Regions from separate parts of the Gymnodinialimonas ceratoperidinii genome, predicted to be linked through region 2. Evidence: riboswitches for the same ligand, from Rfam matches in the RefSeq annotation. Region 2 holds a riboswitch; the other holds the start of a gene.

Region 1 (7,246 bases), 1.3 Mb from region 2:
GCTTCGAGTTGAAGCGGATCATGCGGACCGGCACCGTCGCCAGCTTCGACAACCGCAACTGGGAGCTGCGCGACCAGACCGGGCCGGTGCAGCGTCTGTCGCAATCGCGCGCCGTGGCCCTCGACATGGAAAGCGCCACGATCGCGGCCAACGGGTTCCGCTTCCGGGTGCCCTACGGCACGCTTCTGTGCGTCTCGGACAAGCCGCTGCATGGCGAATTGAAGCTGCCGGGCATGGCGTCCGACTTCTACAAGGACCAGGTTTTGCGGCATTTGCTGATCGGCATTCGCGCGATGGAGCATCTGCGGGAGATGCCTCTGGCCCGCCTGCACAGCCGGAAATTGCGCTCTTTTCAGGAGACTGCGTTCCTTTGAACGAAGAAAAACGCGCATTTCCCCGTGTTTTTCAACAAAACATGGCTTTGATGCGTTGTGTGGGCTCACAAAATACGGTTAGTTTCGCGCCAACCGGCCCTATGGCACGGGGGATAGACAGCAGGAGAATAAGCACATGGCAACCAAACCCATGACGAAAACACAACTCGTTGCCGCTCTGGCAGACGAGATGGGCGCCGACAAGAAAGCTGCAAGCGCAGCACTCGACGCCGTCACGGCAGTCGTGACCAAGGAAGTCGCAAACGGCGGTGCCGTGACCCTTCCCGGCATCGGCAAAGTCTACTGCCGCGAGCGTCCCGAGCGCATGGTCCGCAACCCCGCCACGGGCGAGCAGATCAAGAAAGAGGCCGACAAGCAGGTGAAAGTCACCGTTGCGAAGGCACTGAAAGATTCCGTGAACGGCTGATATTGCCGTCCACCTGAAGACATGAGAGGGTCGCGCCACGGGGTGCGGCCCTTTTTCTTTGGGAGAAAATTCATGGACTTACGCGCATTGGTAATGGGGCTTACTTTTGCCCTGATCTGGTCCTCCGCGTTCACGTCCGCCCGCATCATCGTCGAGGCCGCGCCGCCGCTCTATTCGCTGGCCGCGCGGTTCCTGATTTCCGGCGTGATCGGGATCTCCATCGCGCTGGCGCTTGGCCAGCGGTTCAACCTGACGCGCAATCAATGGCGCGCGGTGATCATCTTCGGCCTGTGCCAGAACGCCGTCTACCTCGGCCTCAACTTCGTTGCGATGCAGTGGATTGAAGCGTCGCTGGCGGCGATCATCGCGTCGACGATGCCGCTTCTCGTGGCGCTGGCAAACTGGACGGTGTTCAAGGAGCGCCTTCCCGCCATGGGTATCTTCGGCATGGTTGCGGGCTTTGCCGGGGTCGCCGTGATCATGGCGCAACGCTTTGGCGGCGGGGCCGACCCCTTAGGGATCGCGCTGTGCCTGATCGCTGCCGTGGCGCTGGCCGCCGCGACGCTTACCGTCAAGAGCGCGTCGAGCGACGGGGGCAACCTCCTGATGATCGTGGGGCTGCAGATGATCGTGGGCGCCGTGGCGCTGCTGTTCCCGGCCATGGCGCTGGAGACGTTGAGCATCGACTGGACGCTGCCCTTCATCCTCGCGTTCATCTACACGACGCTGATGCCCGGCCTCGCGGCGACGCTGATCTGGTTCCTCCTCGTGGGGCGTATCGGGCCGACGCGGGCCGCGACCTACCACTTCCTGAACCCGGTCTTCGGCGTCGCCATCGCCTTCGTGTTCCTCTCCGAGCGGTTGAGCTGGATCGACGCGCTTGGGGTGGCGATCATCGCGGGCGGCATCCTCGCGGTGCAGCGCGCGCGCATCAAGGCCTGAGCCGAGCCGCCGTCGCAGGGACAGAGCCTGTGGGACGGCCGGCGCATGACAGGGCGTTCACGGGCAATTCATGTGACCGGAGCGCCGACCCTTGGCATTAGGTTGGGCATGGAATTCATTCTCGCCTATGCCGCAGGGCTTCTGACCCTGATCAACCCCTGCGTCTTGCCGGTGCTGCCGATCGTTCTGGCAGGATCCCTGCAAAGCAGCCGCTACGGCCCGCTGGCATTGGCGGGCGGCATGGGGCTCGCCTTCGTCACCCTTGGTTTCGGCGTCATCGCGGCGGGTCACCTTGTCGGGCTGCGGGAAGAGACCGTGTCGCAGGCGGGCGCCGTGCTGATGATGGTCTTCGGCGCCGTGCTCATGGTGCCGCAGCTCTCGGCGCGCTTTGCCACCGCGACGGCGGGCGTTGCATCGCGCGCCGACGACGGAATGCGCGACATGCAGACCGACGGCTGGCAGGGGCAGTTTCTGGGCGGCCTGCTTCTGGGCGCGGTCTGGAGCCCCTGTGTCGGGCCGGTGCTCGGCTCTGCCATCTCGCTCGCCTCGCAAGGGGAAGAGCTTCTGCGCGCGTTCCTGATCATGGTGGCCTTCGCCCTTGGGATCGGCACCATCATCATCGCCCTTGGCTACGGCGCCCGCGCGGCGTTGCAGAAACGCATGGGCGCCCTGCGGGCTTTCGCCAGCGCCTCGCGTCCGTTTCTCGGGGCTGTCTTCTTCCTTGTCGGTCTGGCCATCTTCATGCGCTGGCACCTGATGCTGGAAGTCTGGCTGCTCGACCGCATGCCCTATTGGCTGCAAGACCTTTCCGTTGCCCTGTAACATCTGGAGATCTCCATGACCCCTATCACCCGCCGCACCCTGATGCTCTCGGCTGCCGCCTTCGCGCTGATGCCGCTGAGCGCCCTTGCCGAGATGATCGACTATGCCCCCGGCAGCGCCGAGGCGGCCATTGCCAGTGGCGATACCGTTTTCGTGGATTTCGCCGCCGACTGGTGCTCCACCTGTCGCAGTCAGGAACGCACGATTGAGGCGCTGCGGGACGCGAACCCGGCCTATGACGATGCAATCGCGTTCTACCGGGTGGATTGGGATGCGTTCGGCAACGGCGCCTTCGCGCAATCGCTCAACATTCCGCGCCGGTCGACGCTGGTGATGTTCCGGAACGGTGCCGAGGTCGGCCGCGTGGTTGCGGGCACCCGCGAGGCCGATATCCGCGCCTTGCTTGATCTGGGTCTGTAACGGCCCGCCTCAAGGCATCGCGACGCCGTCGTTCCGGGCAGCCACGGCCGTGAGGTTGTCGAGCGTCCATTGCGCCGCGCCATCTACCTGCGCATCCAGACGCAGGGTGAGGGTCTCGGGCGGGTCCGACATCTCGATCCGGACCCGCAGGATCGTGATTTCTGGGGCGCTGCCCGGCAGCGCGTCTTCCGGCTGACGGGGAATGAGGCGTTCGGCATGGGCACTGGCGCTGAGGGAGGCGCTTTGGGTCGCCTCGACCTCGGCGGCTGAAGTGGTCCCTTCAGGCATTTGCACGCGAAGAAGCTCGGTCTCGTTTAGGGAGGCCGTCAGCCCCCCCTGCTCGGCCCAATCGCCAATCAGGTGGAGATCGAAGGACAGCCGGACATGGTCCGCATCGGCGGGGATCGGGAAAGAGCGCTGCACCGGCTCTGCATCGAACGGCCCCAACACCGGCCCGAGGCCGGGTAGGCGATCACTGGTCGCATCGGGTCGCCAACCCGGCGCGCCGAAGGTGAAGTCCTGATAGGCCAAAAGCGTCTCGTGCGCGGCGAGCTCTCGGAAGCCGTCGCGGCCCTCCGGATCACCCTCCACCGGTGTGCGCAGTGTGGTTGCCAGCAGCAGCACCAACGCGGCACAGGTCACCAACAATACGAGCCAATCAACAGTGATATAGCTGTCGCGATGCTCTCGCTTACGAGCATTCTGCCCCATAAGACATCCAGTACATAAAACCCCAGTTTCGCCTTAGTTGGAGCGAATTATGGCGGAAAAAAGGCAGCGCCAAGACGCTTTTTCCGCATTGTTCAGGGGTTGGCACCAAAGCGCCGGGCAGAGGACTATTGGGCCAGAAACCTGCTGAAGTTAAACAAAAAGTTACCCAATTGTCCCGCGAGTATCGCCCACTTCGCCACCGATCTGGCCGCGGTGAATCAGGATATGGTCGAGCAAAACGCAGGCCATCATCGCTTCTCCGACCGGCACTGCCCTAATTCCGACACAAGGATCATGCCGTCCCTTGGTGATGATTTCAGCCGGTTCACCCGTCTTGGTGATGGTCGCGCGGGGGGTCAGGATCGAGGAGGTCGGCTTCACCGCGAAACGCACGATCACGTCCTGTCCGGTGGAGATGCCTCCAAGGATGCCGCCCGCGTGGTTCGAGGAATATTCCGGGCCGTTCGCGCCCATGTGGATCTCGTCGGCATTGGCCGAACCGGTCAGGGCCGCCGCTGCCATGCCGTCGCCGATCTCGACGCCCTTCACGGCGTTGATCGACATCATCGCGGCGGCGAGGTCGGTATCGAGCTTGGCGTAGATCGGTGCGCCAAGCCCGGCCGGAAGACCGCTGGCGCGCAATTCGATCACCGCGCCGACGCTGTCGCCGGATTTCCGCAGGTCGTCGAGGTAGCTGGCCCATTCGTCGGCCGCCTGCGCGTCGGGAACCCAGAAGGGGTTCTGCTCGACCTGCGCCAGATCGAACCGGGCGCGGTCGATGCCATGGGGGCCCATCTGCACCATGTAGCCGGTGACCCGCAGCTCGGGCGCCAGCGCCGCCAGCGCGGCGCGTGCCACGCCGCCGGCGGCCACGCGCGCGGCGGTTTCGCGGGCGCTGGACCGGCCGCCGCCACGGGGGTCACGGATGCCGTACTTCTGCCAATAGGTGATGTCGGCATGGCCCGGGCGAAATTTCTCGGCGATGTCGCCATAATCTTTGGAGCGCTGATCGGTGTTGCGGATCATCAGCTGGATCGGCGTTCCGGTCGAGCGGCCCTCGTAGACGCCCGAGAGGATCTCGACCTCGTCGGCCTCGCGGCGCTGCGTCGTGTACTTGTTCTGGCCGGGCTTGCGGCGGTCCAGCCAATGCTGGATCGCGGCGGCGTCGATCTCGATCCCCGGAGGGCAGCCATCGACCGTCGCGCCAAGGGCGGGGCCGTGGCTTTCGCCCCAGGTGGTGACGCGGAACAGGTGACCGTAGGAATTCATACTCATAGGCTCCGATTAGCGGCGTGCGATGCTTTTGCCAAGCGGCTTGCCGTACCTACCCCTTTGCCCTACGTCTTTACCCACCTCGGGGAGCCCAAGCGTCGACTGACGTCCATGGCTGAGATTGCGCAAGCTGACCCGTTGAACCTGAACCGGTTAACACCGGCGGAGGGAAGGTTATCGCGGCAGGCTCGCCCGGACTTCACTTCGCCCCTAGCTTTGGAGGAGTGAGCATGAGCCTCACCAACACGACCATCATCGCTGCGGGTCTGACCCTTCTGGGCGGCGCTGCCATCGCGCAGACCCCCGTTCTGACGGTCTACACCTATGACAGCTTCGCGTCCGATTGGGGCCCCGGCCCGGCGGTGGAACTCGCGTTCGAGGAAATCTGCGCGTGCGACCTGCAATTCACCGCCACCGGCGATGGCGCGGCGCTCTTGTCCCGGTTGCGGCTGGAAGGCGCGCGCTCGGAAGCGGACGTCGTGCTTGGCCTCGACACGAACCTGACGACCGCCGCCGTCGAGGCAGGGTTGATGGCCGAGCACGGACTGACCGCCGAGGGGCTGACCCTGCCGGTTGACTGGAACGACCCGCATTTCCTGCCCTTCGACTGGGGCTATTTCGCCTTCGTCCACCGTGCCGACATGGAAGACGTGCCCGGCAACTTCGAAGAGCTTGCGGCCTCTGACGCCTCCATCGTGATCCAGGACCCCCGGTCCTCCACCCCCGGCCTCGGCCTGCTGCTCTGGGTGCAGAATGCCTATGGCGATGAGGCCGCGACGGTTTGGGAAGGCTTGGCCGACAACGTCGTCACGGTGACGCCGGGCTGGTCCGAGGCCTACGGATTGTTCCTCGATGGTGAGGCGGACATGGTGCTGTCCTATACGACCTCTCCCGCCTACCACCTGATCGCGGAAGAGGATGACAGCTACGCCACCGCGTCCTTCAGCGAGGGCCACTACATGCAGATCGAGGTGGGCGGCGTCCTGCATACCGCCGACAACCCCGAGCTGGCACAGCAGTTCCTCGATTTCATGGTGTCGCCCGCGTTCCAGGCGATCATCCCCGAGACCAACTGGATGTATCCCGCCGCCCTCTCTGCTGACGAGCTGCCGGCCGGGTTCGATACGCTGACGCAACCGGAAGAGGCGCTGATCTACCCCGCAGAGGAGGCCGCCGCGATCCGCGACGCAGCACTGGACACATGGCAAAACGCGCTCAGCCAGTAACGCCGGTGCAGATGACCGGCTGGATCATGATCCTGCTGGTCGTCCTTGCCATCTTCGGACCCCTCGGCGCGGTGCTCTACCGGGCCGAGGGTTTTTCGGACCTGCGCCCGGCCGATTGGGCCGCGGTGCGGTTCACCCTGCTTCAGGCGGCGCTGTCGGCGGCGCTCTCCTGCCTTGTCGCGATCCCGGTCGCGCGCGCGCTGGCGCGGCGCCGGTTCCGGGGGCGCGGGGCCTATATCTCTCTCATGGGCGCGCCCTTCATCCTGCCTGTCATCGTCGCCGTCATGGGCCTCCTTGCCATTTTCGGCCGGGCTGGGTGGCTGAATACGGCGCTGGAGGGCATCGGGGCGGGGCAGATCGAGATCTATGGATTGGCCGGCGTCGTGCTGGCCCATGTGTTCCTGAACCTGCCGCTGGCTACGCGACTGATCCTACAAGCCTGGCTCGCCGTGCCGAGCGAGCGTATCCGACTGGCCCATTCCCTGAACTTCACCGCGCGCGACATGCGGCGGCACTTCGTCTGGCCTCTGTTGCGCGCCGCCCTGCCCGGCGCGGCAATGGTCATTTTCCTGATCTGCACCACCAGTTTCGCCGTCGCACTGATTCTTGGGGGCGGGCCGTCGGCCACCACCATCGAACTCGCGATCTATCAGGCCTTCCGCTTCGATTTCGACCTCGGTCGTGCGGCGCTTCTGGGGGTGATCCAGGTTGCCATCTGTGTCGGCGCCGGGCTTGTCGCATGGCGCTTTGCCACGGCGGCCGAGTTTGGCGGCGGGCTGGACCGCCCGGCGATGGCGTGGCCGGGAGACAGCAAAGGCGCGCGGTTCGCGGACCGCGCGGCCCTGATCCTTGCGGGGGCGTTCCTGTTGCTGCCGCTCGCCGCGGTGACCGGCGAGGGCATCGGCGCGGTCGCAGGCCTGCCCTTGTCCACGTGGGAAGCGGCGCTGCGGTCGATCCTGCTGGCGCTGGCCTCGACCGCCTTGGCGGTATCCCTCGCGCTGCCCATCGCATTGCTGATCGCGGGCAAATCGGGCCGCGCGGGGCTGGAGGCG
Region 2 (7,246 bases):
GTTCATTTACAGGTGAACGGGCGCAATCCTGCGCGGGTGGCGAACCTTTGCCGAAGCCCGCGCGGCCGAGAATTGCAGAGGGAGGTAAAGAAAGGGTCAACCGGTGTTGGGAAAGCGCGCGGCTCTACCGGCACCTGGTGGTCGCGGCGCCCGGATCCGCGAGGGCCCGGACGCCCGTCGCGCTTATTGTACCAGATAGTCGTTCGTCACCCAGGTCGAGACCTCGGGCATCTCGGGCAGCACTTGCCCGTCGGGGCCGCGCAGGATGCCGGCCTCGAAGAGGAATTCGGCGATCTCTGCGGTCATCTCGGTGTCGATCAAGCCCACCGGCTCTCCCGCGTCGCGCAGGAAACCGCCCTCGACCAGCGCCGCCATGGAGCCATGCACAAGATCGGGGTTGGAGAGCATGCCGTCGGTCTCGGCGATCAGGATCTCGGCGGCTTCCGTGGGGTTCTCGGCCGCGAAACCGTAGCCGCGCTGCACCGCCTGCACGAAGGCGCGCGCGGTGTCGGGGTTGGCGTCGAGCCAGGCGGTGTTGGCGCCGAGCAATGTCGTGTGCTGGTCCGGCACGCCGTAATCGGCATAGGTGAAGGCGCGCTGCGGGCGGCCGAGGATCTCGGAGTTCACCCCCTCCCAGGTGCTCACCTCGAGGGTGAAATCGACGCGCCCGTTGGCCAGCGCCTCGTAGGCGGAGGTGCCGAGGGTCACGGTGTCGAAGGTGCCTTCGCCGCCGTCATGGCGGATGATGGAGGAGATCAGCGCCTCCTCCCAGGCCGAGCCGAAGCCCGCGTAGATCATCCCGTCGAGATCGGCGGGGCGCTGGATGTCTTCGCGTTCGCCGTTGAAGACGAGCCGCCCGGTCTCGTGCTGGACCACCGCCATGACGGCAGTCATCTCCGCCCCCGCCGCGCGCTGGCTGTGAAAGCCCACCGCGCCGACGATGCCGAATTCCGCGAGGCCCGAGGCCACCAGCGTGCCCGAGGAGGTGTCGGTGTAAGGCAGGATGTCGACGTCGAGCCCGGCCTCCTCGAACCAGCCCATCGACTGCGCAACGTAGAGCCCGACATGGTTGGTGTTGGGCGTCCAGTCGAGCGCGACGGTGACGGCCTCCTGCGCCGCGACGGGGCTGGCGAGCGCGCCGATCAGGGCGGCGGTGACGAGGTGTTTCATGGGGTCTCTCCGGTCTGGTTCAGAAGGGTTTCGAGAAGCTGCGCCTCCAGCGCGTGGGCCTCGGGCGGGATCGGTCGGCCCATGCGCGGGCGCGGCGTGGGGATAGCGACCTCGGTCAGCACGCGCGCGGGCCGGGCCGAAAGCACGTAGACGCGATCCGAGAGCGCGACGGCCTCGCGCACGTCGTGGGTGACGAGAAGCGTGGTCCAGCGGGCGCTTTGCCAGCGGTCCTCGAACCAGCGCTGCATCCGGGTGCGGGTCAGCGCGTCGAGGGCGCCAAAGGGCTCGTCGAGAAGCTGCACCGCGCGGCCCTGCACCACCGTGCGCAGAAGCGCCGCGCGCTGGCGCATGCCGCCCGAGATCTGCGCGGGGTAATGGCGGGCGAAGTCTTGCAAGCCGAAATCGGCCAGCATCGGCCAGGCCCGCGCCCGCGCCTCGCGCCGGGACACGCCCTGGATTTCCAGCCCGAGGGTCACGTTGTCGATGATCCGCCGCCAGGGCATCAGCGCGTCGCGCTGCGGCATGAAGGCGAAGCCGCGGTCCATCTCCTCGATCGGGCGGCCCTTGCAGGTGATCGTCCCGCTGTCGTGGCACAGCGCCCCGGTCAGCAGCCGGAAGATGGTGGACTTGCCCGCCCCCGACGGCCCGAGGATGGAGACGAACTCCCCCTCCGCGACGTGGAGCGAGATATCCTCCAGCACCCGCGTCTGCCCGAGGGTGACGCCCACGTTTCGCATCTCCAGCACGCTCATCGCGCGCCCCCTTCCCCGGCCCTTCGCCAGCGCAGGGCAAGATGCTGGATCGCGGCGGTCAGCAGGAACAGCGCGAGGGTCAGGGTCGAGCTGATCACCACGGCCGCCAGCATCAGGTCGGGGCGATAGGAGTTCTTGGCGTTGAGGATCACGATCCCCAGTCCCGCCCGCGCGCCCACGTATTCCGCGAAGATCGCCGCGACGACGGCGTAGGTGATGGAGATCCGCAGCCCGGCGAAGAAATAGGGCAGCGCCGAGGGCAGCCGCGCCACGCGAAAGATCGTTCCCCGTCCCGCGCCCATGGAGCGCAGGAGGTCCTCGATCTCGCGGTCCGTCGCCGCATAGCCATCGACCCAAGCCACCAGCATCGGGAAGAACGTCACCAGCGCCACCAGCAGCACCTTGGGCGTCAGGTCGAAGCCGAACCACAAGACGACGAGTGGCGCGATGGCGACCAGCGGCAGGGTCTGGCTGACCACGAAGATCGGAAACAGCGCCCGCCGCACGCGGGGCAGGAAGTCCACCACGACTGACATCACGAAGGCCACGCTCAGCGAGAGCGAGAAGCCCGCTAGGGTGGCAATGATCGTGGGCCATGTGTTGGCCCAGAGCATCGCGCGGTTCTGCCACATCTGTTCCAACACCCGCGAGGGCGCGGGCAGCATCAGCGGCGAGATGCCCGAGAGGCGGACGTAGAGCTCCCACAGGGCGAAGGCGGCGAGCACGCTTGCCACGGCAGGCAAGGCGCGTGCGACCCCTCCGCCTGTGCGGCGGGGGATGGATCCGGCCATATCAGCGCTTCGAAGGGCTGTTGGCGGAAACCGTCAGGTCAATGGTGACATGGCCCTGGGGCGGGCCGAAGCGGCAGAAGGCCTCGCGCAGGGTGGCGAAGACGGGGCCCGCGTCGCCGGTCAACCGGGTGCAGAAGTTCTTCGACCGGTCGAAGGTGCCGCTGTGCTTGAGGAAGTCGATGCAGCCCATGATCTCGGCCATGTGGTCCCCTGCCCCCATGACGTAGAGCGAGAACTGCGCATCGGCGACCTGCCCCTTCTCGGGCGCCGCTTCGATGGCGCTGAGCGCCTCCTGCTGGCGCTCGGCCAAGGGCTGCTCGGGGTTGGCCAGCGCGTTGGTCTGGCAGATCGGATCGTCGGGCTCGCCGGGGCAGCCGCGCGACAGGGTGGCGCGCAGGACGACATGCTCGCCGGTGGCCGCGGCCTTGGCGTAGAGGTCACGCAGCGCGGGGAAGAGCACCTCGGGCGGGCCCACGATCAGCGTCGAGATGTCATCGGTTTCGATGCGCAGCTGGTCGCGCCACGGATCGAGCGCACTCAACGCGCCCATGATCACGTCGACGAAACCGTCGGTCATCGGGTAAAGGGAAACCTGTGCCCCTGCGAACATTCCTAATCCTCCTTGCTACGCTGGCATTACCCAGATCAGCTTTGAGGGACAGTGGGCTTGGCGCCCACATCTCAGCCACGACATTACGCAGCACCCCTGTGGTGGCGCTATCGTTCGTCGATTTGACGGAGAGGTGCAAGCGGATTTTTCGCGCCTGATTTCAGGAGCTTAGCGGAAGGTACCGCGAAAACGCCGGCCGTGCCGCGCAGTCAGGACCGCGCGGCACCGGTCAGGATCAGGCCGATTGCATATCGAGCGCCTTGCCGTCGAACCGGCCGCTCACAGCCGCCTCCGCCAGCAGCGCCGCGACGTCGGCGCGAGAGGCTTCGGCGGATTTTTCGACCTCTTCGCCGAGAACGGTCTCATCGCTGCGGCCCGCGTCGCTGAGGGCCACGGGGCGCAGGATCGCATAGGTCAGGCCGGACGCTTTCAGATGCTCGTCCGCGGCGTGTTTCGCCTCAAGATAATTCGCCATTTCACCTTGCGGGTTTTCCTGATCCGCGCCGATGGAGCTGAGCATCACGAACCGCTTCACGCCCTCCGCGCGGGCCAGATCGACCAACTTCTTCGCCCCGTCGCGGTCGACCTTGTTGGTCATCTCCGGCCCGGTCGAGCCGCCCGATCCAGCCGCGAAGATGACGGCGTCCATACCCTCGCAAACGCCACTACTCAGGTCCGTCAGATCGCCGTGGCGCAGGTCCACGCCTTCAGGCAGGTCGCTGGTGTCAGAGCTTTCGCGCACCAGCGCGGTGGGCTTGTGACCCTTGTCGAGCAGGTCTTGCACGAGAAGTTGGCCGGTCTTGCCCGTGGCACCGGCGACGAGAATGTTCATGCTCATGGGTGAGCTCCTTGTTTCACGAGATTGAAGCGCCCAAACCACGGCCCGCTAACTCAGGGAAACCCGAGCAAGCGTGCAGGTGCGAGCGCGCTAATTTGTTGAATAGCTTGGAACAACGGGCGGCTCGAAATAATCAGGCCGCCGCGTTATCCAAGATCAGGACGGCAGGAAAATTGCCTTGGCGTTGACGAATTCCCGCATGCCGAAACCGCCGTGCTCGCGGCCGTAGCCGGAATTCTTGACGCCCCCGAAGGGCATGTTCGGATCGGCCGCGCCAAAGGAATTGATCCGCACCATGCCGGTGTCGAAATGGTCCCGAGCCAGCTCCAGCGCATGCTCCTCGTTCTCCGAGAAGATGCCGCCGCCAAGGCCATAGCGGCTCTCATTGGCGAGGCGCATCGCATCCTCGTCATCCTTCGCACGGATGATCGAGGCCACCGGCCCGAATATCTCGTCATCATAGGCAGGCATGCCCGGCTCGAGGTCCGCGAGAACGGTCGCCGGGTAATAGGCGCCGGTGCGATCCGGCACGTCCCCGCCGCAGAGGACGGACGCGCCCTTCGACACGCTCTTTTCCACCTGTTCCTTCACCGTGTCGAACTGATCCTGGCTCGACAGCGGGCCGAGTTGGGTGTTCTCATCGGTCGGATCGCCCATCGTGATGTTCTGCATCGCGGCGACGAAGGCATCGACGAAAACGTCGTAGACACGGTCGGTCACGATGAACCGCTTGGCGGAGACGCAGGTCTCGCCATTGTTGTAGAGCCGGCCCATGACCGAGAACTTCACGGCCTTGTCGATATCGGCATCTTCCAGCACGAGGTAGGCGTCGTTCGAGCCTAGCTCAAGAACCGATTTCTTCAATGAATTCGCGGCCTTGGAACCGATGTGCGCGCCTGCACCATCGCTGCCGGTCATGGTCACGCCACGCACCAGCTTGTGCTCGATCAGCTTGTCGCTGGTGTCGTGATCGATCACGACGACCTGAAACAGATCCTCCGGCAGGCCTGCCTCGATGCACAGCTCGCGCAGCCGCAGAGCCGAGCCCGTGCAGATGCTGGCGTGCTTCAGAACGCAGCCATTGCCCGCCATCAGATTGGCGGCGAGGACGCGGACGGGCTGATAGACGGGGAAGTTCCACGGCTGGATCGAATAGATCACGCCGATGGGCTGATATGTGACGACGCCGCGCTTATCCTTCGGCCCATGGGTGCGCTCTTCATCGGCGAGAAGCTCCGGCCCCTGCTCGGCGGAATACTCGAAGATACCCGCGCAGAGCTCGACCTCGGTCTTGCCATCTTTCAGAAGCTTGCCCGTCTCTTTCGTCATCAACTCGGACAACTCGTCGGCATGATCCCGCAGCTTCTTGGCGATGTCCTTGAGGTAGGGCGCGCGCTCCTCGTGGGACAGTTTGCGCCACTCGAGGAACGCGGCGTGGCAGGCCTCCACCCGTTCGATCGCCTCGCCCTCGGACATCACGTCGTAGGACTCGAGTTCTTCTTCGGTTGCCGGATTGATGGTGGTGATCTTGGACATGGTGCCTCCTTAGGTTCAAAAGGGAAACGTGACGCGCAGACATAAGGTTCCTGAGTGCCCACGCGTCAGCGGAGGCTCGCCGAGCCGGTTTTACTTCAGCGACACCGCCACGGAGCGGGTGTTGTCGTCGGCCGCCTTGGGGATGATCCGGTAGGCCGCGTTCACGAAACCGAAGAGCGCGAAGCCCAACAATCCGATGCAGAGCACGACGACGAGGATTTGCCCGAACGGCTGCTCGCGAACCCAGTCAAAGACCGACCCGAGGCCGCCGGCCTGCGAAGGATCAGCCTGCAGCGCCGTGAAGAAGATCAGACCGCCGATGATGGTGACGACGATACCCTGCGCAGCGACGCCCGCGCGCAGCATCCAGTTCCAGTTCAGCGTGAAGTGATTGGCCTGAAGATGCTCGCGATAGGTCTGCGCGGCGGCCTTGTAGAGGTAGTAGATGCCGGCCGCGACGGTAAGCGCGCCCGCGATACCCACGAGCCAGTTGCCACCGGGCTGTTGCATGATTTGCGACAGCATCGAGGTCGTCCCTGAGCCAGAACTGGACGAGCGCAGCCCGAGCGCCGTCAGCGCCAGAACGCCGATACCCGCATGGGCCAGTCCGGTTACGATCATGCCCGACCGCGCGATGATGCCCTTGGCCGACGTCCCGTAGGCCTCGAGGTCCCAGATGCAGTCGACGAGGCGCCAGACCGCGTAGGAGAACATGCCTGCAGCGACCAGAAGCAAGACGATCGTGCCCCACGCGCCGTCGAGCGACGCCATCGCCGACTGGGTGCCCTGCGCCTGCCCGCCTTGCCAGATCGACCAGAGCGAGACCGTGACCACGATCAGATAAACGAGCCCCCGCCCCGCATAGCCGGCCCGCATGATCGGGATCGCCCAGGCAAAATCACTGGGGTCGACCGAGGACAGGATCTTGCGGCGGGTGGAATCGGCTTTGGTGAAGAGGGCATCGACAGATGGCATGGGGGATACTCTTTGATCGTGGAAGTTTGGTCAGGCGGGCTCGGCTCGTCGATGCGCGGCCAGATTGGCTTCCAACGAGGTGAAAAATCGTTGCGCGCAGCATGTTTCACCAACACCCCTGCACGGGATTGGTTCCCGTCAGGGATGGTTGAGTTTGTGGAGAGGTGCGGGGTTGGTGAGGGCACGGTCTGCTGTGGGACTAACAGGTAGGTGAGCGCTGCACCGCTACACGCACGGATCACGTCGCGAGAGGTCCGCGCCATTGCGGCAACACGCCCCGGCCTCATCGACCTCCAAACGCGACGGAGAAACTTGTCTGCGCGCCGCCGGGCGGCGGTGGGAACGGTGCGGCGCGCCGGACGATCGACAACGCCGCGCGGTCCAGTTCGGCATTGCCGGAAGACCGCGCGATGCTGGCACCCGCGAGGCCCCCGTTCGAGGCGATGCGGAAGGCAACCACCGCATCGGGCCCCGTATGACGCAGGCGGGGTCGCCCCTGCCGCGAGATGCGCCGCATCACCTGGCCGGGGTAATTGGCGACGGCGGCGGCGTTGCCCGGCTGCGCAGTGGGCTG

The links. A riboswitch is a leader RNA that binds a small molecule or an ion and turns the genes downstream of it on or off. The one in region 2 is predicted to bind thiamine pyrophosphate.
Region 1: it holds a riboswitch for thiamine pyrophosphate, as region 2 does, so the genes downstream of both, thiB (thiamine ABC transporter substrate binding subunit) here and KYE46_RS13525 (YkoF family thiamine/hydroxymethylpyrimidine-binding protein) in region 2, are expected to answer to the same signal.

The regions. Positions count from the first base shown of each region.
Region 1 covers NZ_CP079194.1:471,805-479,050, reverse strand. The annotation lists gene KYE46_RS02355 (AMP nucleosidase) at 1-374, shown strand, start outside; gene KYE46_RS02350 (HU family DNA-binding protein) at 511-801, shown strand; gene KYE46_RS02345 (DMT family transporter) at 874-1,743, shown strand; gene KYE46_RS02340 (cytochrome c biogenesis CcdA family protein) at 1,852-2,565, shown strand; gene KYE46_RS02335 (thioredoxin family protein) at 2,581-2,985, shown strand; gene KYE46_RS02330 (hypothetical protein) at 2,995-3,696, opposite strand; gene aroC (chorismate synthase) at 3,859-4,971, opposite strand; TPP riboswitch at 5,042-5,156, shown strand; gene thiB (thiamine ABC transporter substrate binding subunit) at 5,199-6,194, shown strand; gene KYE46_RS02315 (thiamine/thiamine pyrophosphate ABC transporter permease ThiP) at 6,170-7,246, shown strand, end outside.
Region 2 covers NZ_CP079194.1:2,801,237-2,808,482, forward strand. The annotation lists gene KYE46_RS13510 (ABC transporter substrate-binding protein) at 184-1,170, opposite strand; gene KYE46_RS13515 (ABC transporter ATP-binding protein) at 1,167-1,922, opposite strand; gene KYE46_RS13520 (ABC transporter permease) at 1,919-2,713, opposite strand; gene KYE46_RS13525 (YkoF family thiamine/hydroxymethylpyrimidine-binding protein) at 2,715-3,323, opposite strand; TPP riboswitch at 3,318-3,431, opposite strand; gene KYE46_RS13530 (SDR family oxidoreductase) at 3,559-4,155, opposite strand; gene KYE46_RS13535 (NAD-dependent succinate-semialdehyde dehydrogenase) at 4,318-5,697, opposite strand; gene KYE46_RS13540 (DUF1206 domain-containing protein) at 5,788-6,672, opposite strand; gene KYE46_RS13545 (energy transducer TonB family protein) at 6,956-7,246, opposite strand, start outside.